3 regions of the Mesorhizobium sp. WSM4808 genome follow, and region 2 is predicted to be linked to each of the others. Evidence: predicted binding sites of a transcription regulator. Region 2 holds the regulator's gene; each other region holds the start of a gene.
What was found. Region 2 encodes PhoB, which activates phosphate uptake and scavenging genes when phosphate is short. Its sites were predicted from a motif close to TGTCATNNANCTGTCAT; they were not measured.
Positions count from the first base shown of each region.

Region 1: the regulator PhoB is predicted to act here: its motif matches at 3,685-3,701, upstream of phnF (phosphonate metabolism transcriptional regulator PhnF).
Region 3: the regulator PhoB is predicted to act here: its motif matches at 5,047-5,063, upstream of AC0L2U_RS03275 (LTA synthase family protein).

Region 1 is NZ_JBVVQX010000006.1:205,941-213,334, reverse strand. It holds gene AC0L2U_RS13425 (sugar ABC transporter ATP-binding protein) at 1-597, shown strand, start outside; gene AC0L2U_RS13420 (ABC transporter permease) at 594-1,559, shown strand; gene AC0L2U_RS13415 (zinc-binding alcohol dehydrogenase family protein) at 1,626-2,645, shown strand; gene phnF (phosphonate metabolism transcriptional regulator PhnF) at 2,897-3,649, opposite strand; gene phnG (phosphonate C-P lyase system protein PhnG) at 3,781-4,242, shown strand; gene phnH (phosphonate C-P lyase system protein PhnH) at 4,242-4,853, shown strand; gene AC0L2U_RS13395 (carbon-phosphorus lyase complex subunit) at 4,855-5,967, shown strand; gene AC0L2U_RS13390 (hypothetical protein) at 5,970-6,146, opposite strand; gene AC0L2U_RS13385 (alpha-D-ribose 1-methylphosphonate 5-phosphate C-P-lyase PhnJ) at 6,212-7,111, shown strand; gene phnK (phosphonate C-P lyase system protein PhnK) at 7,108-7,394, shown strand, end outside.
Region 2 is NZ_JBVVQX010000010.1:208,321-215,714, reverse strand. It holds gene AC0L2U_RS19785 (sugar ABC transporter permease) at 1-1,316, opposite strand, end outside; gene xylF (D-xylose ABC transporter substrate-binding protein) at 1,459-2,499, opposite strand; gene AC0L2U_RS19775 (ROK family protein) at 2,770-4,017, shown strand; gene phoB (phosphate regulon transcriptional regulator PhoB) at 4,034-4,723, opposite strand; gene phoU (phosphate signaling complex protein PhoU) at 4,740-5,447, opposite strand; gene pstB (phosphate ABC transporter ATP-binding protein PstB) at 5,474-6,298, opposite strand; gene pstA (phosphate ABC transporter permease PstA) at 6,316-7,394, opposite strand, start outside.
Region 3 is NZ_JBVVQX010000002.1:107,622-115,015, reverse strand. It holds gene rpsR (30S ribosomal protein S18) at 169-417, opposite strand; gene rpsF (30S ribosomal protein S6) at 417-917, opposite strand; gene AC0L2U_RS03290 (TadE/TadG family type IV pilus assembly protein) at 1,371-1,970, shown strand; gene AC0L2U_RS03285 (hypothetical protein) at 1,977-2,642, shown strand; gene AC0L2U_RS03280 (hypothetical protein) at 2,862-3,032, shown strand; gene AC0L2U_RS03275 (LTA synthase family protein) at 3,074-5,032, opposite strand; gene fabD (ACP S-malonyltransferase) at 5,285-6,226, shown strand; gene fabG (3-oxoacyl-[acyl-carrier-protein] reductase) at 6,284-7,021, shown strand; gene AC0L2U_RS03260 (acyl carrier protein) at 7,232-7,394, shown strand, end outside.

The sequences.
Region 1 (7,394 bases), on a different contig from region 2:
TCCGCCGGCCATATCCTCTGGGAAGGCAAGGAGGTGCAGGTCAATTCCGAGCATGACGCGATCAAGCTCGGCATGGCGCTGGCGCCGGAAAGCCGCCGCGACCAGGGCCTCTGCATCAACCTGCCGGTCGGCTTCAACCTCAACCTGCCGATCTACAAGCGTATCTCGAACAATCTGCTGATTTCGAGCACGCAGGAGAAGACGCAAGCCGATCGCCAGATCGCCGATCTGCGCATCAAGACACCGACGCGCGGCGCGCTGGCATCCAGCCTGTCGGGCGGCAACCAGCAGAAGATCGTCATCGGCAAATGGCTGGCGCACGGCGCCAAGCTGTTCATCTTCGACGAACCGACGGTCGGCGTCGATGTCGGCACCAAGGCCGAGATCTACCGCCTGTTCAGCGCACTTTTGTCAAAGGGCGCCGGCATCATCCTGATCTCGTCCTATCTGCCGGAAGTCTATGAACTCGCCGACACGCTGCATGTGTTCCGGCGCGGCAAACTGGTGGCGACGCACGGTTTTCACGCCGCCAGCCACGAGGATATTCTCACTCAGGCGCTCGCCGAGAAACAAGAAAAGCTGGGAGGACAGATATGAGCACCGAGGCGATCGCCGTCGAAAAACCGAAGCGCAACTACAACGTCCTGTTTGGGCTGACGCTTTTGGCGCTGCTGGTTCTGCTCTGGATTCTTCTCTCCGTGGCGACGACGAGCTTCGCCTCCGCCAACAACATGGCCAATCTCTTGCGCCAGGGCTCGATGATCGCCATCATGGCGGTCGGCCAGACCTTCGTCATCATCACCGGCGGCATCGACCTGTCGGTCGGCGCCGTGGTCGGTTTCGCCACGGTGGTCGTGGCCATGATGATCAATGCCGGCTTCCCCATCTGGCTCGCCATTCTGGTGACGCTGCTGGTCGGCGTCGCCATCGGCATGTTCCACGGCTTCGGCATCGTCAAGATGGGCCTGCCACCCTTCATCATCACGCTGGCAACGCTGACCTCGCTGCGCGGCATCGGCCTTTTGATGACCAACGGCAATTCGATCAACATCAACAGCGACACCTTCACCGCCTTCTCGCGCAATTCCTTCATCGGCATCCCCAACCTGTTCTGGATGGTGATCCTGGTCGGCATTCCAGCCTATATCTTCCTGCACCACAGCCGCTGGGGCCGATACCTTTTTTCGGTCGGCTCCAACGCCGAGGCTTCGCGTCTGTCCGGCGTCAATGTCCAGCGCACCATCTACATGGCCTACACGCTGTCGGGCCTGTGCGCCGCCTTTGTCGGCGTGCTGCTGGCCGCCCGCATCGGCATCGGCAACCCGACGCAGGCCGAGGGCTGGGAGCTGCAGGCGATCGCGTCTTCCGTCATCGGCGGCACCTCGCTGTTCGGCGCGGTCGGCTCCGTGCATGGGCCGCTGCTCGGCGCCTTCATCCTGGCCACCATCAACAACGGCGCCAACCTGCTCAACGTCAACTCGTTCTGGCAGCGCATCATCACCGGCGCGCTGATCATCATCATCGTCTACTTCGACGGCCTGCGCCGCCGCGGCAAGTAGCGATCCCGCAATCAACCGCCGGCCCGCCACACCAACGGGCCGGCGATTTCATGACTGGATTAGCGCATGAAAGCCGTCCTCTGCCGTTCGCCCGGCGATCTTGTCCTTGAAGACCGGCCCGCACCAGAGGCACCGCCTCCCGGCTGGGCGCTGGTGGCGGTCAGCCATGTCGGCATCTGCGGCACCGACTACCACATTTTCGAGGGCAAGCACCCGTTCCTCGCCTATCCCCGCATCATGGGCCATGAGGTGTCGGGAACGATCGTCGAGACCGGCGACGGCGTCGATCTTGCCGTTGGTGAGCCCGTGGTGATCAACCCCTATCTTTCCTGCGGCAAGTGCATCGCCTGCCGGCACGGCAAGCCCAATTGCTGCGTCAGGATCGAGGTGCTGGGCGTGCATCGCGACGGCGCCATGTGCGAACGGATCCTGGTGCCGGCGCAAAATCTCTATCCGGCCAACGGCCTGTCGCTGGCCGACGCCGCCGCAGTCGAGTTCCTGGCCATCGGAGCGCATGCCGTGCGGCGCGCCCGCGCCGACCCCGGCGCCCGCACGCTGGTCATCGGCGCCGGCCCGATCGGGCTCGGCACCGCCATCTTCGCCCGCATCGCCGAACTCGACGTGACGCTGCTCGACATGAGCAGTGAAAGGCTCGCCTTCGCCGCAAATGAGCTTGGTTTCCAGACCCTCGACGGCTCGCGCGGCGCGGTGCCCGATCTGGTCAAGGAAGCAACATCAGGCGAAGGCTTCGATGTGGTCTTCGACGCCACCGGCAACACCCAGTCGGTGCAGTCGGCCTTTGCCCATGTCGCGCATGGCGGCACCTTGGTGCTGGTCTCTGTTGTCAAGGACGACATCAGCTTTTCCGATCCGGAATTCCACAAGCGCGAGATGACGCTGATCGGCAGCCGCAACGCCTTGCGCGCCGACTTCGATCACGTCGCCGCCTCGATCCGCAACGGCGCCGTTCCCCTGGCCAAGCTCGTTACACACCGCACCACACTCGCCGGCACGCCGCGCGATCTGGCTCGTTGGGCACATGAGAAATCGGGCCTGATCAAGGCTGTGATCGAGGTCGGATCATAACATGGCAGACGGCGAAGCCGGTCCGAATTGACGACGCCCGCGCAGGTCGACCCCCACTCCGTCTCGGCTTCGCCGAGCCACCTCTCCCCCGATCGACGGGGGAGAGGAATGGCGCGAGCTTAGCAAGGCGGGCTCCTTCCTCTCCCTCCGGAGGGGGGGAGAGGTGGCTCGGCGAAGCCGAGACGGAGTGGGGAAGGCGGTCCTCAAACGCCAAGTCGCTGAAAAATAAGCGCGACCGAGCTGTCCACTCCCTACAGCGCCGACAGCTTCAGCTCCACCCGTTCGGCCGGAAAGCGCGACTCGGAAAACTGGATCGGCTGGCCGTCCGGCGTGACGTTGACGGCAACCGTGACCAGCACGATGGCGCCCGGCTGCAGGTCGAGGTCGGCAAGGTCCGCCGCATCGGCATGGCGCGCCGACAGCACGGTCGATTGCCTGAGATAGTCGTCTATGCCGAACCGCGCCAGCGATGCGGTGATCGAGCCTGTTTCCGCCATCGCGGCATCGATGCCGGCAAAGCGCCGGGCCTCGAACCAGCCGGCAGCGCGCGACACCGGCCGTCCGTCGGCTTCGCCGCGCGTTTCCAGCCGCATCACATCGGCTCCCTTGGGAAGACCCAGTCCCTCGGCGACCCGCTGGCTGGCCGGCTCGACCGACGAGGCGAGCAGGACGATGTGCCGTTCCGTCGTCTGCCCTTGCAGCCCTGTCGAAAAGCGTGTGCGCGCCCCGATCGGATAGGACAGCCGCTTGCGCGACAGCACGAAGGTGCCGCGCCCCTGCTCGGCCCGCAGCACGCCTTCCCTTACAAGGGCTGATATGGCGTTGCGCACCGTGTGACGGTTGACGCCATAGCGTTCTGCCAGCGCCACCTCCGGCGGCAGCGCTGCATTCTCCGTGAAATCGCCGATGGCGATCGCATACAGGATCTTGTCGGCGATCTGCCGCCACAGCGAAACGCCACTGCGCCGCTCGATGCCGTCCGCTGACAGCTGCCCGACCTTCATTGCCCCCCACCTTCCAGCGCCCAGTCTTCTATCGCTGTCATCCACCCGTCATGGACACGCGCTAGATAATAGGTATAATTTGTATAGTTGTCTATATCAATAGACAAATTTAGCCACGAGGACGATAGCTTATGCGAGGACAGGAAGCCCGCGACCAGGCCGAGCGCAAGGCCGCCATGGCAACCCTTGCGCAATCCAGCGGCGATGACATCGTACGGCTCTGGAATGAGGCCGGACTGCCTTCGGACGCCGAGTTGCTGCGCGGCCCCGAAACCGGCCTTGTCACCCTGCGCGGCCGCATCGGCGGCGGCGGCGCCGCTTTCAATGTCGGCGAGGCGACCGTTACCCGCGCCACCGTCCGGCTGCCCTCCGGTCAGGTCGGCCATTGCTATGCGCTTGGCCGCGACAAGCAGAAGGCGAGGCTGGCGGCCATCGCCGACGCGCTGTGGCAGGACCCTGCCCGCCGCAATGGGGTCGAGACCGGGCTGATAGCGCCCCTGCGGTCGGCTCTGACCGCAGCGCATGAAAAACGCCGCGCCGAGACGGCGGCAACGAAGGTGGATTTCTTCACCATGGTTCGCGGAGAAGACTGATGGACATTGCAGCGCAATCGATCGAGGGCGGTTTCGCCGATCCGGTCTTCAATGCCCAGACCGTGTTCCGCGCCGTCATGGACGCAATGGCGCGGCCAGGCTCCGTGCAGCCGCTGCCGGCCTTCGCCCGCCCGCCGGCGCCGCTCTCGGCGACCGCCGGCGCCATCGCACTGGCGCTGTGCGACAACGACACCCCGCTCTGGCTCGACCAGGCCCTGCAAGCTTCCACCGCCATCAGATCCTGGCTTGGTTTCCATACTGGTGCGCCCTTGGCCAACACACCGGCCGATGCGCATTTCGCCTTCATCGCGGCCCCGGCCGAGATGATGTCGCTTGATGGTTTTTCGCAGGGCACGCAGGACTATCCCGACCGTTCGACCACGTTGATCCTGCAAGTCGGCGATCTCGTCTCCGGCACGCCGCTGTTGCTCGAAGGTCCCGGCATCGAAACCAGCGCCACGATCGCGCCGGCACAGATGCCGCGCCATTTCGTCGAGCAGTGGAAACAGAACATCAAGCGCTTTCCGCGTGGCGTCGACATCATCCTCGTCACATCAGGCGGCATTGCCTGCCTGCCGCGCACGACGCGCATCAAGACGATGGAGGCGTAAGATGTATGTCGCGGTAAAAGGTGGCGAAGCCGCAATCGCCAACGCCCACAGCCTGCTTGCCGACCGCCGCCGCGGCGACCGTTCGGTGCCGGCCCTTCGTCTCGACCAGATCGTCGAGCAGCTGGCGCTCGGCGTCGACCGGGTGATGAGCGAAGGCTCGCTCTACGACCGTGAACTGGCCGCGCTCGCCATCGTCCAGGCGCGCGGCGACATGATCGAGGCGATCTTCCTGGTGCGCGCCTACCGCACCACGCTGCCGCGCTTCGGCTACTCCAGGCCCATCGACACCGCCAACATGCTGGTCGAGCGGCGCGTATCGGCGACCTACAAGGACCTGCCCGGCGGCCAGTTGCTCGGGCCGACATTCGACTACACGCATCGGCTGCTCGATCCCGAGCTTGCCGCCGGCGCCGATGTCGCCGAGCCCTTGCTGCGCCAGACGGAAGCGCAAGCCATGCCGCGCGTCTCGGCGATCCTCGCCCGCGAAGGCTTGATCGAACCGGACGGCGACATGCCGCAGGACCATGTCCCCGGCGACATCACCCGCGAGCCGCTCGAATTCCCGATGGCGCGCGACATCCGCCTTCAGGCGCTGTCACGCGGCGATGAAGGTTTTCTGCTGGCGCTCGGCTATTCCACGCAGCGCGGCTATGCCCGCAACCATCCCTTCGTCGGCGAGATCCGCATCGGCGAGGTCGAGCTCGATCTCGACGTGCCCGAACTGCCCTTCGCTGTCCCGCTCGGCACTGTCCGGGTCACCGAATGCCAGATGGTCAACCAGTTCAAAGGCTCGGCCAAGGCGCCGCCGCAGTTCACCCGCGGCTACGGCCTGGTCTTCGGCCAGAGCGAGCGCAAGGCGATGGCGATGGCGCTCTGCGACCGGGCGCTGCGCGCGAAGGAGCTCGGCGAGGATGTCGTCGCCGCGGCCCAGGACGAGGAGTTCGTCATCTCACACTCAGACAATGTCCAGGCGACCGGCTTCGTCGAGCATCTGAAGCTGCCGCACTATGTCGATTTCCAGGCCGAACTCGACCTCGTGCGCCGCATGCGCGCCGAATATGACGCGCGTGAGAACCCTGCAAAGATAGAAGAAAAGCGAGAGGCAGCAGAGTGATGCTAGTGGCCGCCGCCATCAACCGAGCCGCCGCCGTAACCGCCACTGGCGCCGGCTACAGTCTCGCCCTGCGCGCCATCTTTCGGCGCAGGAAGAACCATGCGCCGAAGGACAAACGCGACCACGCCGACGAACGCCAGCAGCAGAATTCCGATATGCAGCCAAGCGGTCTGGGTCATCCGATTTCGCCCCTGTTTCCGCGCCCTGGATGCCAATTCAATAGCACAATGCGGATGTGATCGCCATGACTGACATCGCCACCTACAACTTCGCCTATCTCGACGAGCAGACCAAAAGGATGATCCGCCGGGCGATCCTCAAGGGCATCGCCATCCCCGGCTACCAGGTGCCGTTCGCTTCGCGCGAAATGCCGATGCCCTATGGCTGGGGCACCGGCGGCGTCCAGGTCACCGCTTCGATCATCGGCCCGGACGATGTGCTCAAGGTGATCGACCAGGGCGCCGACGACACCACCAACGCGGTCTCGATCCGTGCCTTCTTCAAGAAGGTCGCCAACGTCGCGGTGACGACCGACACCGCCAGCGCCACCATCATCCAGACCCGCCACCGCATCCCCGAACATCCGCTGACGGCGGGCCAGGTGCTGGTCTATCAGGTGCCGATCCCGGAGCCCCTGCGTTTCCTCGAACCGCGTGAGACCGAAACGCGCAAAATGCATGCGCTGGAAGAATACGGCCTCATGCATCTGAAACTTTACGAGGACATCGCCAAGCACGGCCGCATCGCCACCACCTATGCTTATCCGGTCAAGGTCGAGGGCCGCTATGTGATGGACCCGTCGCCGACGCCGAAATTCGACAATCCCAAGATGCATCGCTCACCGGCGCTGCAGCTGTTCGGCGCCGGCCGCGAAAAGCGCATCTATGCGGTGCCGCCCTTCACCGAAGTGGTCAGCCTCGACTTCGAGGATCATCCGTTCGAGGTGCAGACCTTCGACCAGCCCTGCGCGCTGTGCGCGGCCGAGAATGTCTATCTCGACGAGGTCATCCTCGACGACCATGGAGGCCACATGTTCGTCTGCTCCGACACGGATCATTGCGAGAAGCGGCGGGCGGACGGCCATCACGGCCACCTTGCTTCAGAAAACCATCTTGCCTCGGAAAAAATGGAGCCGGCGCAATGACCGACGAACCGCTGCTGCGCGTCTCGGCGCTCTCCAAATTCTACGGCTCGCGCGTCGGCTGCGACAACGTCTCCTTCGACCTGTGGCCGGGCGAAGTCCTGGCTGTGGTCGGCGAGTCCGGCTCCGGCAAGACGACATTGCTCAACTGCCTGTCGACGCGGCTGCTGCCCTCCTCCGGCAGCGCCAGCTACCGCATGCGCGACGGCCAGTTCCGCGAGCTCTACCGCATGAGTGAGGCCGAGCGCCGCTTCCTGATGCGCACCGACTGGGGGTTTGTCCACCA
Region 2 (7,394 bases):
GCGATGACCAGTACGGCCCCGACGACGATGCTCTGCAGCGGCGAGTCGACGCCGAGCAGCACCATGCCGGACTGCAGCGACTGCATCAGCAGCGCGCCCAGCATGGCGCCGATGATCGTTCCCGATCCGCCGGCAAGCGACGTGCCGCCGATCACGGCGGCTGCAATGACGAGCAGTTCGTCGAGCGTTCCAAGCACGTTGGTGGCCGAATTCTGCCGGGCCGAGGAGATCGCCGCGGCAATCGTGGCCAGCACGCCCATGATCATGAACACCTTCATGGTGATCCATCGCGTGTTGATGCCGGCGAGATTAGCCGCCTCGGGATTGCCGCCGATGGCGAACACATAGCGGCCGAAACGGGTGCGGTTGGTGATGAAGGTCATGACCAGCCCGACGGCGACAGCCATCAGCACCGGTATGGCGATACCGTGGGCGATGAACAGGCCGCCTTCGGGAACGGTGATGTTGTTGGCGGCCGCATATCTGTTCACGATGCCGATCGGCCAGGGGTAGGAGTTGGCGAGCCAGACCGCACCCATGATGGCGCCGCAGGTGACGACTCCAAGCAGCGCCTCGGCCCAGATCGGACGTAGCGGAAACCGGAAACGCTTGCGCTGCACCCGCCCGTTGAACAGCCCAAACACCACGGCGAGGCAGGCGACGATCCCAACGACCCAGCTCCAGGTCGCGCCGATCGATCCCGCCGGCCCACCGCCCATCAGCTGAAAAGTGGCGTTAAGCGGCGCCACGGTCTGGCCTGAAGTGACCCACCAGGCGGCACCGCGCCAGACCAGCAAGCCGCCCAGCGTCACGATAAAGGCGGGCACTTCGAGATAGGCGATGACGAAGCCTTGAAAAGCGCCGATCAACAGGCCGAGCGCCAGGCCGATGACCAGTGCCAGGACCCAGATCCACGGGTTGCCGAGTTCGAGCCCGACAAAGCGCACCAGGAAATGCACCTGGGCAAATCCCATCACCATGCCGATCAGGCCCTCGGCGGAACCGACCGACAGGTCGATGTTGCGCATGACGATGACCAGCACCATGCCGCAGGCCATGATGGCAACCGCGGATGTCTGCACCGACAGGTTCCACAGATTGCGCGGCGTGAGAAAGGTGCGGCTGTCGAAATCGAGCGGGTTGACGCCAAGGCGCAGGCTGGAAATGACATGCAGCCCAATCCAGATGACCAGCAGCGCGCCGATCATGCCGAGCATGCGGGTGTCGATCTCGGTCGCCTTCAGGAACCGGGCGACGGCGCCGAGTTCCGACGCGCGCGCCGTATCGGTCTGCGGGTTTGACGTCGTATCGGTCATGGTTTCCTCCCACCGGCTGGCCGTCTGGCGCGCATGCCGGAGCCCAGCCTAGAAGCTATCCGCATGATGCGGAAACAGAATTCTTTGAGAAAACGCCGCGGCTTTTGGGCCGCGGCGTTCAGATATTTCAAAGTGGTACGGATCAGTTACAGGCCGCCACGGTGCCGGCGGCGACACCCGCGCAGACTTCGTCCTTCTTGATCCATCCGGCGTCGATGACGACGTTGAGATTGTCCTTGGTGATGGCAACCGGGGTCAGGAACAGCGACTTGACGGTGTTCCCGCCTGGCGTCGTGAAGTCCTTGGCGCCGGCGATGTCGCTCGTCTTCTTGCCGTCGGCGAGCTGCGAAGCGATCTCTGCAGCGTTCTTGCCCAGTTCGCGCGCGTCCTTCCACACCGACACGGTCTGCGTGCCGAGGGCGATGCGGTTCAGCGCGGCGTGGTCGCCGTCCTGACCCGAGACCGGCACGGTGCCGGCCAAGCCTTGAGCCGTCAGCGCCGCGACGACGCCACCGGCAGTGCCGTCATTGGCCGCGACCACCGCGTCGACCTTGTTGTCGTTGGCGGTCAGGAACTGTTCCATGTTCTTCTGGGCGTTGGCGGGCAGCCAGCCATCCGTGTAGGCTTCGCCGACATTCTTGATCTTGCCGCTGTCGATGGCTTCCTTGAGCACTTCCATCGAGCCCGAGAACAGGAAGTCGGCATTGGGATCGGCACCGGAGCCCTTGATGAAGACGTAGTTGCCTTCCGGCTTGACCTTGAACACTTCGCGGGCCTGCATGCGGCCGACTTCCTTGTTGTCGAAGGTCAGATAGAAGACGTCCTTGTTCTCGATCAGCCGGTCATAGCCGACGACCGGAATGCCTTCGTCCAGCGCCTTCTGCACGGCCGGGCCGATGGCCGAAGCGTCCTGCGCCAGGATGATCAGGGAATTAGCGCCCTGCGAGATCAGGCTTTCGACATCGGTAAGCTGCTTGCCGGGATTGGACTGCGCATCGGCGGAGATGTACTTGTCGCCGGCGGCCTCGATCGCCGTCTTCATGGCGGCTTCGTCGGTCTTCCAGCGTTCTTCCTGGAAGTTGGACCACGAAACGCCGACAACCTTGTCCTTCGCCTGCGCGACAGACGCGAGCGTCAGCGACATGGCGGCACCCGCCAGGATGGCGGCCGTGAATCTTTTCATATTATCCTCCCTGCGCCGCGTATGGCGCGACCAAACTGACCCGAGGGCCGGCACAGAGGCTCTATTTTTTCGAGCCTCGAAAAAATACTGGGCCAACGCCCGAACGCTGTCAACATCGATTCTGATGGATTTTGATGTCATTTCGAGTTTTTTTCGAGTCTCGGAATAAATAAATGACACGGCCTGCAGCTTCTGCCAGTATTTACCGGCGTCACCGACAGCGTTCCAGGGGCAGGAGGAACCGCGGCGACCGGGAGGATATGAAAGAACATGTCGGTCGGAATCCGCCACGACGATCTGCGCCGCCGCAACCGCGCCATGGTGATCGCGGCAGTGCGCCGCGCCGGACGGCCGTCGCGAACCGAGATCGCCGCGACCACAAGCCTCAGCCATTCGACCATCTCGGCGATTTCATCCGACCTGATCGTCGAAGGCATCCTGACCGAAAGCAAGCCGAGCGAGGCCGGCTCGCTCAAACGCGGCCGGCCGCAGGTCGGCCTCAGTCTCAATCCGGAAGCGGCCGCGGTAATGACCGTGGTGCTGTCGCTGAACTTCCTCTCCGTCGCCGTCATCGACTATGCCGGCCAGGTAATATCCGAGGAACAGCGCCGGCTGGACACGCTGACGATGTCGCGCGAGTCGCTGATCGGGGAATGCACGGCCATCGTGCGGCGCCGCCTGGCAGATCCCGATCTGGACGTGCGCAGCATCGCCCGCATCGCGCTGGCCATCCAGGGCATCACCGACACCCGTGCCCGCGCCATGCTGTGGTCGCCGATCACGCCGCACACCGACATCGCCTTCGCTGACATATTCGAAGACGAGTTCGGCATCCCTGCCATAATGGAGAACGACTGCAACATGATGGCGGTGGCGCTGCGCTGGCGCGACCCCGATCGTTACCGCGACGATTTCATCGCTATCCTTTTGTCGCACGGCATCGGCATGGGACTGGTGCTGAAGGGCGAATTGTTCACCGGCACCCATTCTTCGGGCGGCGAATTCGGCCACATGATCCATCGGCCGAACGGCGCGCTATGTCGCTGCGGACGGCGCGGCTGCGTCGAAGCCTATGCGGGCAATTACGCCATATGGCGCAACGCCAGGCAGATGGGCGAGGATGCAGAACCCGTTGCCGATGTCAGCGACGCCGACATGCGCGCCCTGGCTGCCGCGGCCCGCGAAGGTGACGGACCCGAACGGGAAGCCTATCGCAAGGCCGGCGAAGCGCTCGGCTACGGCCTCGGCAGCCTGTTCGCGCTGATCGATCCGGCGCCGGTCGCCATGGTCGGTGTCAGCGCCGCCGCCTTCGACCTGATCGAGCCGGCATTGCGGCAAGCGATTGCCCAGACCGCCGGCGGCCAGCATTCCAAATCGATTTCCTTCGACACCGAGCCGAACGAACTGCCGCTGATCCGCGAGGGCTGCGCCATGCGGGCGCTGATCTTCGTCGATCAGGAGATTTTTGCGCCGGGCGTGCAGGCGAGATCCGGTTTCGGCGGCAAGAACGTGGCGTGAGTTCAAACGAGGGAGTTCAGTCCTCTCGGATGGCGTATCCGGCCCCACGGATCGTGCGGATGACATCAGGCATACGGCCATTGTTGACCGCCTTGCGCAGCCGGCCGACATGCACGTCGACCGTGCGCTCGTCGATGTAGATCGTCTCGCCCCAGACATTGTCGAGCAGCTGGCTGCGCGAGAACACGCGGCCTGGATGGCGCATCATGAATTCGAGCAGGCGGAATTCCGTCGGCCCAAGCCGGATCTCGCTCTTCTTGCGATAGACACGGTGCGACTCGCGATCGAGCACGATATCGCCGACCTTTAGCACGCTGGACAGCACTTCCGGCTTGGCCCGGCGCAGCAGCGCCTTGACCCTGGCCATGAACTCCGGCGTCGAGAAGGGCTTGACCAGATAGTCGTCGGCGCCGGTCGACAGGCCGCGCACGCGGTCGCTTTCCTCGCCTCGCGCGGTCAGCATGATGATCGGCAGCCGCTCGGTCTCGGGACGCATTCGCAGGCGCCGGCAGAGTTCGATGCCCGAAACCGCAGGCACCATCCAGTCGAGCACCAGAAGATCGGGAACGTTCTCCTGCAGCCGGATTTCGGCCTCGTCGCCGCGCGTCACCACCTCGACCTGGTAACCTTCGGATTCAAGATTGTAGCGGAGCAGCACGCCTAGCGGCTCCTCATCCTCCACCACCATGATGCGTGGTGCGATCATCGGCTGGTCACCCCTGTTATGCCGCTGGCGCGGACATTGCCGTCTCGTCCTGCTTCGGACGATTGGCTGGCAGCTGCGTGCCGGTCAAAACATAGTAGGCATTTTCGGCGATGTTGGTCACGTGGTCGCCGATCCGCTCGAGGTTCTTGGCGCAAAACAACAGGTGCGTGCACGCCGTGATGTTGCGGGGATCTTCCATCATGTAGGTCAGCAGCTCGCGGAATACCGAGGTGTATTTGACGTCGATGCGTTCATCATTGTTTCTGAGCGTGGCAAGCGCAGCCGCGTCAGCGGCGGCATACTCGTCGACGACCCCCTGCACCTGGATCAGCACCAGCTGCGCCATCGCGTCGATCGAATGCGAAAGATCGTGCGGCGTGACGCTCAGCCCGACAGTGCCGACGCGCTTGGCGATGTTCTTGGCAAGGTCGCCGATGCGCTCGAGGTCGCCGGCCATGCGGATCGAACCGACCACCGCACGCAGATCGTTGGCCATTGGCTGGCGCTTGGCGATCAGCGTGATGGCGCGATCGTCCAGCTCGCGCTGGCGGGCATCCATGATGGCATCGTCGGAAACCACGCGCTGCGCCAGCGCATTGTCCGAATTGAGCAAAGCCTTGGTCGAGCCACTGACCATCGAGCGGGCGAGATCGCCCATGTCGCGGATCAGCTGGCTGATCTGCTCCAGATCTTCATCGAAAGATGCAACGGTATGTTCACCCATGATCTTCGTCCCTCATATGCCCGAGTTCAGCCGAACCGGCCGGTGATGTAGTCCTGGGTGCGTTTGTCGTCGGGGGTGGTGAACATCTTGTCGGTGGCGCCCTCCTCGACCAGATAGCCTAGATGGAACATCGCGGTGCGCTGCGACACGCGCGCTGCCTGCTGCATCGAATGGGTGACGATGACGATCGTATAGTTCTGGCGCAGTTCGTCGATCAGTTCCTCGACGCGAGCAGTCGCGATCGGGTCGAGCGCCGAACACGGTTCGTCCATCAGGATCACCTCGGGCGACACGGCGATGGCGCGTGCAATGCACAGACGCTGCTGCTGGCCACCGGAAAGACCCGTGCCAGGTTCCTGCAAACGGTCCTTCACCTCGTTCCAGATTGCCGCCTTCTTCAGGCTCGACTCGACGATCTGATCCATGTCGGCCTTGCGCTTGGCCAATCCGTGGATGCGCGGGCCATAGGCGACGTTCTCGTAGATCGACTTGGGGAACGGATTGGGTTTCTGAAACACCATGCCGACGCGCGCCCTGAGTTCGACGACATCGATGTTCTTGTCGTAGATGTCTTCTTCGTCGAGCGTTATCTTGCCGGTTACCCGCGCGGAATCGATGGTGTCGTTCATGCGGTTGAGGCAACGCAGGAAGGTCGACTTGCCGCAGCCGGAGGGCCCGATCAGCGCCGTCACCTGATTCAGGCGGACGTCGAGATTGACATCGAACAGCGCCTGCTTCTCGCCATAGAACACGCCGACCTTGTCGCCGCGCATTTTGATCACTTCGTTCGACTTGGCGTTCATCTTATCGCCCACTGCGTTTTCAAGCGACTGTTCGGTCATGATGTTCATACCAAAATGCCTTTTTTCTACCAGCGCCGCTCGAACCGACGCCGAAGCACGATCGCGGTGATGTTCATGGCCATGAGGAAAACGAGGAGGATGATGATCGCGCCCGACATGCGCTCGACGAAGGCGCGTTCGGCCTCGTTCGCCCACATATAGATCTGCACCGGCAGCGCGGTGGCCGGATCGAAAGGCGTCGTCGGTGGATCGGCGACGAAGGCTACCATGCCGATCAAGAGCAGCGGCGCGGTTTCGCCGAGCGCACGCGCTAGACCGATGATGGTGCCGGTGAGGATGCCGGGTGCGGCAAGCGGCAGGATGTGCTGGAACACCATCTGCATCTTGGAGGCGCCAAGACCGAGAGCCGCCGAGCGAATCGACGGCGGCACCGCGGCAAGTGCGGCGCGCGTCGCGATGATGATCGTCGGCAGCGTCATCAGTGTCAGCACCAGGCCGCCGACGAAAGCGGCGGAACGCGGCATGCCCAGGAAATTGATGAACACCGCGAGGCCGAGCAAGCCGAAGACGATTGACGGCACCGCTGCCAGATTGTTGATGTTGACCTCGATAAGGTCGGTGAAACGGTTCTTCTTGGCAAACTCCTCCAGATAGATGGAGGCGGCGACGCCGATCGGCAGCGCCAGGAGCAACACGATTACCATCATATAAAACGAGCCGATGATCGCCACGCCCATGCCCGAGGTTTCCGGGCGGCTGGAGGCGCCGTAGGTGAACAGGCCGCTGTTGAAGTGCTCGGCCATCGCGCCCTCGGTCTTGAGCTTGTTCATCCAGGTGATCTGCTGGTCCGAGACCTTGCGTCGCGCTTCCTCGACACTGAGGTCGATCTGGCCCTTGAAAGCCGAGTCGAGATTGGCGGCGGCGAGGATGTTGACGTTGCGTGTCGTGCCGATCACGGACGGATCGGCGGCAACGATGTCGCGCAACTGGACGCGGGCGCCTTCCGACAGGAAGCCCTTGAGCTTCTGGATCATCGGCTTGTCATCAGGAGAGATGCCGAGCTTGGCCACAAGCGCGTTTTCGGCGAGCTTGGGATAATTTGCCTTGATCAGAACGCTCGGATCGGTTGCACGCTTGCCGGAAG
Region 3 (7,394 bases), on a different contig from region 2:
ATGTCTTGGGAACAGGTCAGGAAGCTTGAGCGCCTTTGGCGCTGGTGTCGCTGTCCTGCCTGTTGCGGCAGTTAGAGGTTTTGACCTCAACCCGGGATTTGATGTTCGGCCCTGCGGCGCCCGTCGCCGTGGGAAAGAGCGGGCGGCGAACCGCCCGCATTTGAGATATTAGCGAACCACGTAGGGCAGCAGGCCGAGGAAGCGGGCGCGCTTGATCGCCTTGGCGAGTTCGCGCTGCTTCTTCTGGCTGACGGCGGTGATGCGCGACGGCACGATCTTGCCGCGCTCAGAAATGTAGCGCTGCAGCAGACGCACGTCCTTGTAGTCGATCTTGGGCGCGTTGGCGCCGGAGAACGGGCAGGTCTTGCGGCGGCGATGGAACGGGCGCCGGGTCGGGATCTGATTGATGTCGACCATTATTCTGCACCCCCTTCAGAGCCTTCGCGCGGACGGCGCGGACCACGATCGGCACCAGCGTCGCCGAACGAGCGCGGCGGACGATCGCCACGGTCGCCGCGATCACGATCGCCGAACGAACGCGGACCACGATCGCCACGGTCACGGTCGCCGAAGCCGCCGCGTTCCGAGCGCTCTTCGCGCTTCTGCATCATGGCCGACGGGCCTTCCTCATGCGCCTCGACCTTGATGGTCAGGAAACGCAGCACGTCTTCGGACAGGCCCATCTGGCGCTCCATCTCGTTGAGCGCGGCAGCCGGGCAATTCAAATCCATCAGCGTGTAGTAAGCCTTCCGGTTCTTGTTGACCCGGTAGGTGAGGGACTTCAGTCCCCAGTTCTCGACCCGGCCGACGGACCCGCCATTTGCGGAGATGACACCCTTGTACTGTTCGACAAGCGCATCGACCTGCTGCTGCGAGAGGTCCTGCCGGGCAAGAAACACATGTTCGTAAAGAGCCATTATGTCCTATGCCTTTCTTCGTTTCTCTCCCGGTTCCCGGCGGCAAAAGCCTCTGCAACTTCTCTGACCCGCAAACCCTCGAAGGGGCAGGGGGAAGAAAGGAGCATGACGAGACGGTCGAGAGCGGAGACACGGGAGGCGGAAGCACTTCCGGCTTCACACGAAGGTTCTGAAAAACCTCCGGCCCTCCGTTCAGCCCCCAGCAAGGACCGGCAGATTGCGGGCGTCTATACAGCAATCCGGCCGCAAAGCAAGGGCAAGCGGCATTCCCGTGTGTCATAGCCGATGATCGGGGAGCAGCAACGGCCGGAGTTGTGGTTTCCGGCAACCACGTCTTAACCACACCAGCAGGTTGTGTGGAGTTGAAGCCTGGCCATCAACGGTCGATTCATCATGGAAGGCGCAAAAGCCCGGACAACCGCGCAAAAGCGGCAAGCATTTCCGGGGGTAAGGATGCTTTTCAACAAATTCTGGCGCTCGAAGAGCGGCAATTTCACGCTTGTGCTGGGACTGGGTTTGCCGGTCATCCTGACGGCAGTCGCTTTCGCAACCGATGTCTCGACCCTTATGCGGGCCAAGAGCAATCTGCAGAACGCTCTCGATTCGGCAAACCTTGCGTCTTCGCACCTTGGCGATCTCGACATCACCCGCAATGACGCTTTCAACCGCTATTTCCAGGCCAATATCGTCGGTCATGGCGAGCTCGGCAATGCGCAGGCGACGTTGACTGTCGACAAGGGCGTCAACTTCGTCAAGACAAAGGCGGTTGCCTCGGCGGACGTCAATCTCAACTTCGCCTTCCTGTTCGGCGACAGCAAGCACATCGTGGTCGATGCCTCGGCGGTCGAATCGAACAACCAGCTCGAAGTCGTGCTGGTGCTGGACAACACCGGCTCGATGGCCGGAGCGCGTATGACGGCGCTGAGGACGGCGACAAAATCGTTGCTCGACACGCTCGAAGGGGCGAAATCGCCGACGCGCAAGATCCGCGCCTCGCTGGTTCCATTCGTAACCGCCGTCAACGTCAATGGCGACGGCTTCGACCCGTCCTGAATCGACATGGACGGCAAGTCCTCAACCAACGGCGTCAATTTTCCCGTCATCGACGGCAAGCGGCCGAACCACATGGCGCTTTTCAAACAGCTCAAGAAGACCGGATGGACCGATGCCGGATGGAATGGCACCGGATGGAAGGGTTGTGTCGAGGCACGGCCAGGCGCTTACAATATCTCCGACACGCCACCCGACACGGCCAAGCCCGACACGCTGTTCGTGCCGTACTTTGCGCCGGATGATCCCGAAGACGCCCAAAAGCCGTCTGGCTCCTATGGCAATTCGGATAAATACTACAACAACTCCTATCTCAACGATGTCAGCGACAAAACCAGGCTTGCCCAGTCGGGCATCAACATCCTGGGCATCGATCTCAGCAACCTGCTCGGCAATCTCATCGAACTTCTGTCGCCCGATGACAGGGCTGCCAGGGAAAAGATTGCCAAATATGTTGCGCCCGCCAAGGAATTCATCACCGAGATCGGCTCTCCCATCACTATCGGCCCGAACCGTGCGTGTCCGACCCCGGTGGTCCGTCGGCTGTTGGCTGGCGCCATAGACGACGTTCTCGCCGTCGGTGAGCAACAGCACGATCTTGCTGATACCGGGCGTCTTCCACGGCGCCCCATCGGTGTAGGGCGCGGCGGGCGACAGCACCCGCATACCCCATGACAGGCCCTCGGAGACGTTGGTGCCCGAACCGTTCCACTCGGTCATCTGACTGGCAGCCTTGCGCAGCTTGTCGAAATCGTCGGTCAGGGGCCGAAATCTGACTACACATCGTATGGTTATCTGGCCGGCGGCCGTTTCGGATCGGATAACCAGACGACCGCTGCGCGCAATGTCGACGGCTGGACCAAAAACGTTTGCACGCAATTGAAGAACGAGGGCGTGCAAATCTACACCATGGTGCTGCAATCCGACACCGCAGCCAACCGCGCGCTTTACAGCGCCTGCGCTTCTGATCCGAGCGGCTATTATGCAGTCAACGATCCGACCAAATTGCCGGACGTTTTCCAGCAGATCGCCAACAAGTTCTCGAAGCTGCAATTGACGAACTGAACGCGCGATCCGACACAGACGAGCCTGAGGGATCGTTGGGCTCAACTCGTATGGGCGACAACTTTGTCCTTGTCGACCGTTTCGGGGAAGAAGTCGGGCGCCGCGTGGCGTTTGCCGAACATCATATCATACTGAAGCAGGCGGAAATCGCGGATCGCCGGATCGATCTCCTTCTGCCGCGCCCAATCGGGCGTGGCTTCGCCAGCCGGCGTCAGCAGAAGATTGCGGTCGACGACACGGTAGCGTTCGCTCATCTCGCCCAGGAAGCCGGTGTAGTATGGATGGCTGATCCCGGCCGTTTTCAGGATATGATAGGGCAGGAAGGCTGGGCTGACGGCACCCATCTGCTCAGCCGGCCCGGTGCGGTTCGACCAGATGACCAGCGGCGTCTCGTGATGCTCGAGAGCAGCCTCGGGCGACGCTTCCTTGCGCGGCGCGACATTATCCTTGAGGAAGCCGGTTTCGACATAGACCGGCCCCAGCGGCGGCAGATGGTCGCCGAAGAAGGCGATTACGGTGGGGCGGGAGCGTTTCTTGGCCCATTCGACGAGGCGTTCGAGGCCGCGATCGGCATCGGCTGAGCCCTCGGCGTAGCTGAGTAGCGATTCGCGCGCCCACTGGCTGATCGGCGCCTGCACCCTATGCGTGGGATTGTAATAGCGGTTCGGCTCGTAGGGACCGTGGTTTTGCAGGCTGACCGCAAAGAAGAACACCGGCTCGTCGCTGGCGTCGGCCTCGCTGATGATCTCGTCGGTCATCGCCGCATCCGATGCCAGTGGCCCGCGCTTTTGCATTGGCGGCAGCGTCTCTTCCGACTTGAAATCGTTGAAGCCGAAATCGGCATAGACCGCGCCACGGTTCCAGAACCAGTTGGTGCCGGGATGGATGGCGCTCGCCCGGTAACCCTGGCTCTTCAGGAAGGTCGCGAGCGAAGGGGTCGGCGTGCGCACATATTGCTGATAGGGGATGCTGCCTGCCGGCAGGAACGCGTTGGAGAAGCCGGTCAGCGCCTCGAACTCGATATTGGCGGTCATGCCGCCGAACTCCGGCGAGAACATCGAGCCCGAGCGCAGCGCCCGCACATTGGGGATTGGATCTGGCGTGATGGTGACGCCAGGCAACTTGGTCGGATCCCAGAAGGATTCGCTCATGACGATGATGATGTCCGGCTTCTCGGCCGGCACCGAGGCGGTCACATCAGGCCTGGCTATCGCTGCGATCGCCTTGTCGGAATAGCCCGGCGGCGCCGAGACATGCGCCATCGGCACGTTGAGGGCAAAGGCCAGCGCAAAGCCGTTGGAGGCATAGTTTTCCTTCTGGTCCCACATGATCGGGATGATCTGCAGCCGATCCCTGGTCCAGGAGAAGGTGGCGTAGTCCATGATCGAAACGAAGAAGGCGAGCAGCGGCACTGCCAGCGTCAGCCGCGCAAGGCGCCCCTTGCGGCTGAGTGCGGGAACCTTGCGGCGCCATAACCGCCAGCCGTAGACGAGCAGCGACAGGCCGGCGACGATGCCGACGACCATGGCAAGCGCGGTCATCGGCCGTTCGCGTACCAAAAGCGGCAGCAGCGCGAAGATCTGGCGGGCATAGAGGAAATCGGTCGGATAGAGCGGATCGCCGAGATAGTGCGACTTCTGGTGACCGACGAAAGCAAGCGACAAGGTCAGCGGCGCGACGATCATCAGGCTCTGGTGGCTGCGGCCGAGCACCGCATCGAAGCCGATCAGGAGCAGCGCAAACACGACGATGGTGGTCCAGCCCGGCTTGAACGGCTGAAGGAAGAAGGAGATGGTTCCGGCAAAGTCGCCGCGCACGATCAGTTCGATGGCAAACACCAGGATAGCGGCAATCGCCAGGCTGATCAGCCCATAGCGCACGACCGGCCATCTCCTGCCCGGCAGATAGCCGGTGGAAGGGTCGTCTTCCAGGAACTGTGGCGCGGCCTTGCCGGTGCGTTTGTAACTCTTTGCCACTTTAACTTCCCCACCCAGCGACAAGCACGTCACTCGATTGTCATGGAATTGTCACGCAAAGCTAGCGCCTGTAACGGAAATAAGAAGAGCCAGCAAACGAATCGTGAGCGGTTTTCATCAGGAGTGATCGCCAAAAACCCTTTCGCAACAGGCACTCGGCGGACGAGGCTGCCCTCGGGCAGGGTCGAACCGGGCTTGACTTGGCGCCCCGCCATGCGTCACAGGCAAGAAAAACCCGTCTTCAGGCAAGCAAAACCAGCCCTTGGGAGCCCTCGCATGGCCGTTGCATTCACCTTTCCCGGACAAGGCAGCCAGGCGGTCGGCATGGGCAAGGATCTCGCCGACGCCTTCCCCGAAGCGCGCAGGGTCTTCCAGGAAGTCGACGATGCGCTCGGCGAAAATCTGTCGAAGCTGATCTGGGAAGGGCCGGAAGAGACGTTGACGCTGACCGCCAACGCGCAGCCGGCGCTGATGGCGGTGTCGCTGGCCGCGATCCGGGCGCTGGAATCGCGCGGCTTCTCGCTGAAAGGCAAGATCGCCTATGTCGCCGGTCATTCGCTGGGCGAATATTCGGCGTTGGCCGCTGCCGGCTTCGTTTCGGTTGCCGATGCCGCCCGGTTGCTGCGCATACGCGGCAATGCCATGCAGGCGGCGGTGCCGGCCGGCGAGGGCGCCATGGCGGCGATCATCGGATTGGAACAGGCCGATGTCGAAGCCGCTTGCGCGGAAGCCGCCAAAGGCTCTGTCTGCCAGATCGCCAACGACAATGGCGGTGGCCAACTGGTCATCTCCGGCGCCAAGGCCGCGGTCGAACTGGCCGCGAAACTGTGCACCGAGAAAGGCGCCAAACGCGCGCTGATGCTGCAGGTGTCCGCGCCCTTCCATTCCGCGCTGATGGCGCCGGCCGCGAACGTCATGCGCGAAGCCCTGGCCGGCGTGGCAAAGAACGCGCCGGTGGTTCCCGTGCTCTCCAATGTCACGGTCAGCCCGACCAGCGATCCAGACGAGATCGCCCGCCGCCTGGTCGAACAGATAACCGGCCGCGTGCGTTGGCGCGAGACGGTGGAATGGTTCGGCGCAAACGGCGTCACCACGCTTTACGAGATCGGCGCCGGCAAGGTGCTTTCAGGATTGGCGCGGCGCATCAACCGCGATGTCGCCACCGCGTCGGTCGGCACCGCGGCTGACGTCGAGGCGGCCATGGCGGCGCTTGCATAAAGCGTCATTTGATCCCATCCCTGTAAAGGGTGTTCTCTTCTCAATCAGGAGACAAAAATGTTCGAATTGACTGGCCGCAAGGCGCTCGTCACCGGCGCATCCGGCGGCATCGGCGAGGCGATCGCCAGGATGTTGCATGCGCAGGGCGCGATCGTCGGCCTGCATGGCACCCGCGTCGAGAAACTGGAAGCGCTGGCTAGCGAGCTTGGCGACCGGGTCAAGCTGTTCCCGGCCAATTTGTCCAACCGTGAGGAGGTCAAGGCGCTCGGCCAGAAAGCCGAAGCCGATCTCGAAGGCGTCGACATCCTGGTCAACAACGCCGGCATCACCAAGGACGGCCTGTTCGTGCGCATGTCGGATGCCGACTGGGACAGCGTGCTCGAGGTCAACCTGACCGCCGTGTTCAGGCTGACCCGCGAACTCACCCACCCGATGATGCGCCGCCGCCATGGCCGCATCATCAACATCACCTCGGTGGTCGGCATCACCGGCAATCCCGGCCAGACCAATTACTGCGCCTCAAAGGCCGGCATGATCGGCTTCTCCAAATCGCTGGCACAGGAGATCGCCACCCGCAACATCACCGTCAACTGCGTCGCCCCGGGCTTCATCGAATCGGCGATGACCGACAAGCTCAACGACAAGCAGAAAGAGGCGATCATGGCGGCGATCCCGACGCGGCGCATGGGCACCAGCGTTGAAGTCGCGTCCGCCGTCGCTTATCTCGCCTCCAACGAAGCCGCCTACGTCACTGGCCAGACCATCCACGTAAATGGCGGCATGGCTATGATTTGACGAGGTTCGGCAGCAACGCCGGCGGGTTGTGAAAAGAGACCATTTCGGCTTGGACCTCAGCTATTTTTCGTGTAATGCGGCCCGCAACCCGGCGGTTCGGGCAAAAACCGGTCCGTAGTCGTTGCGTTTCCGGCAGGACCATCTTTCAGCTTGATTAGCGGCATTCTGCCCGCTAACGAAGACAGACAAACAAAAGACGAGGATGCCCAAATGAGTGACACCGCAGAGCGCGTCAAGAAGATCGTCATCGAGCACCTTGGCGTCGATGCCGACAAAGTGACGGAGCAGGCGAGCTTCATCGATGATCTGGGCGCCGACAGCCTCGACACGGTCGAACTTGTCATGGCGTTCGAAGAAGAATTCGGCGTCGAGA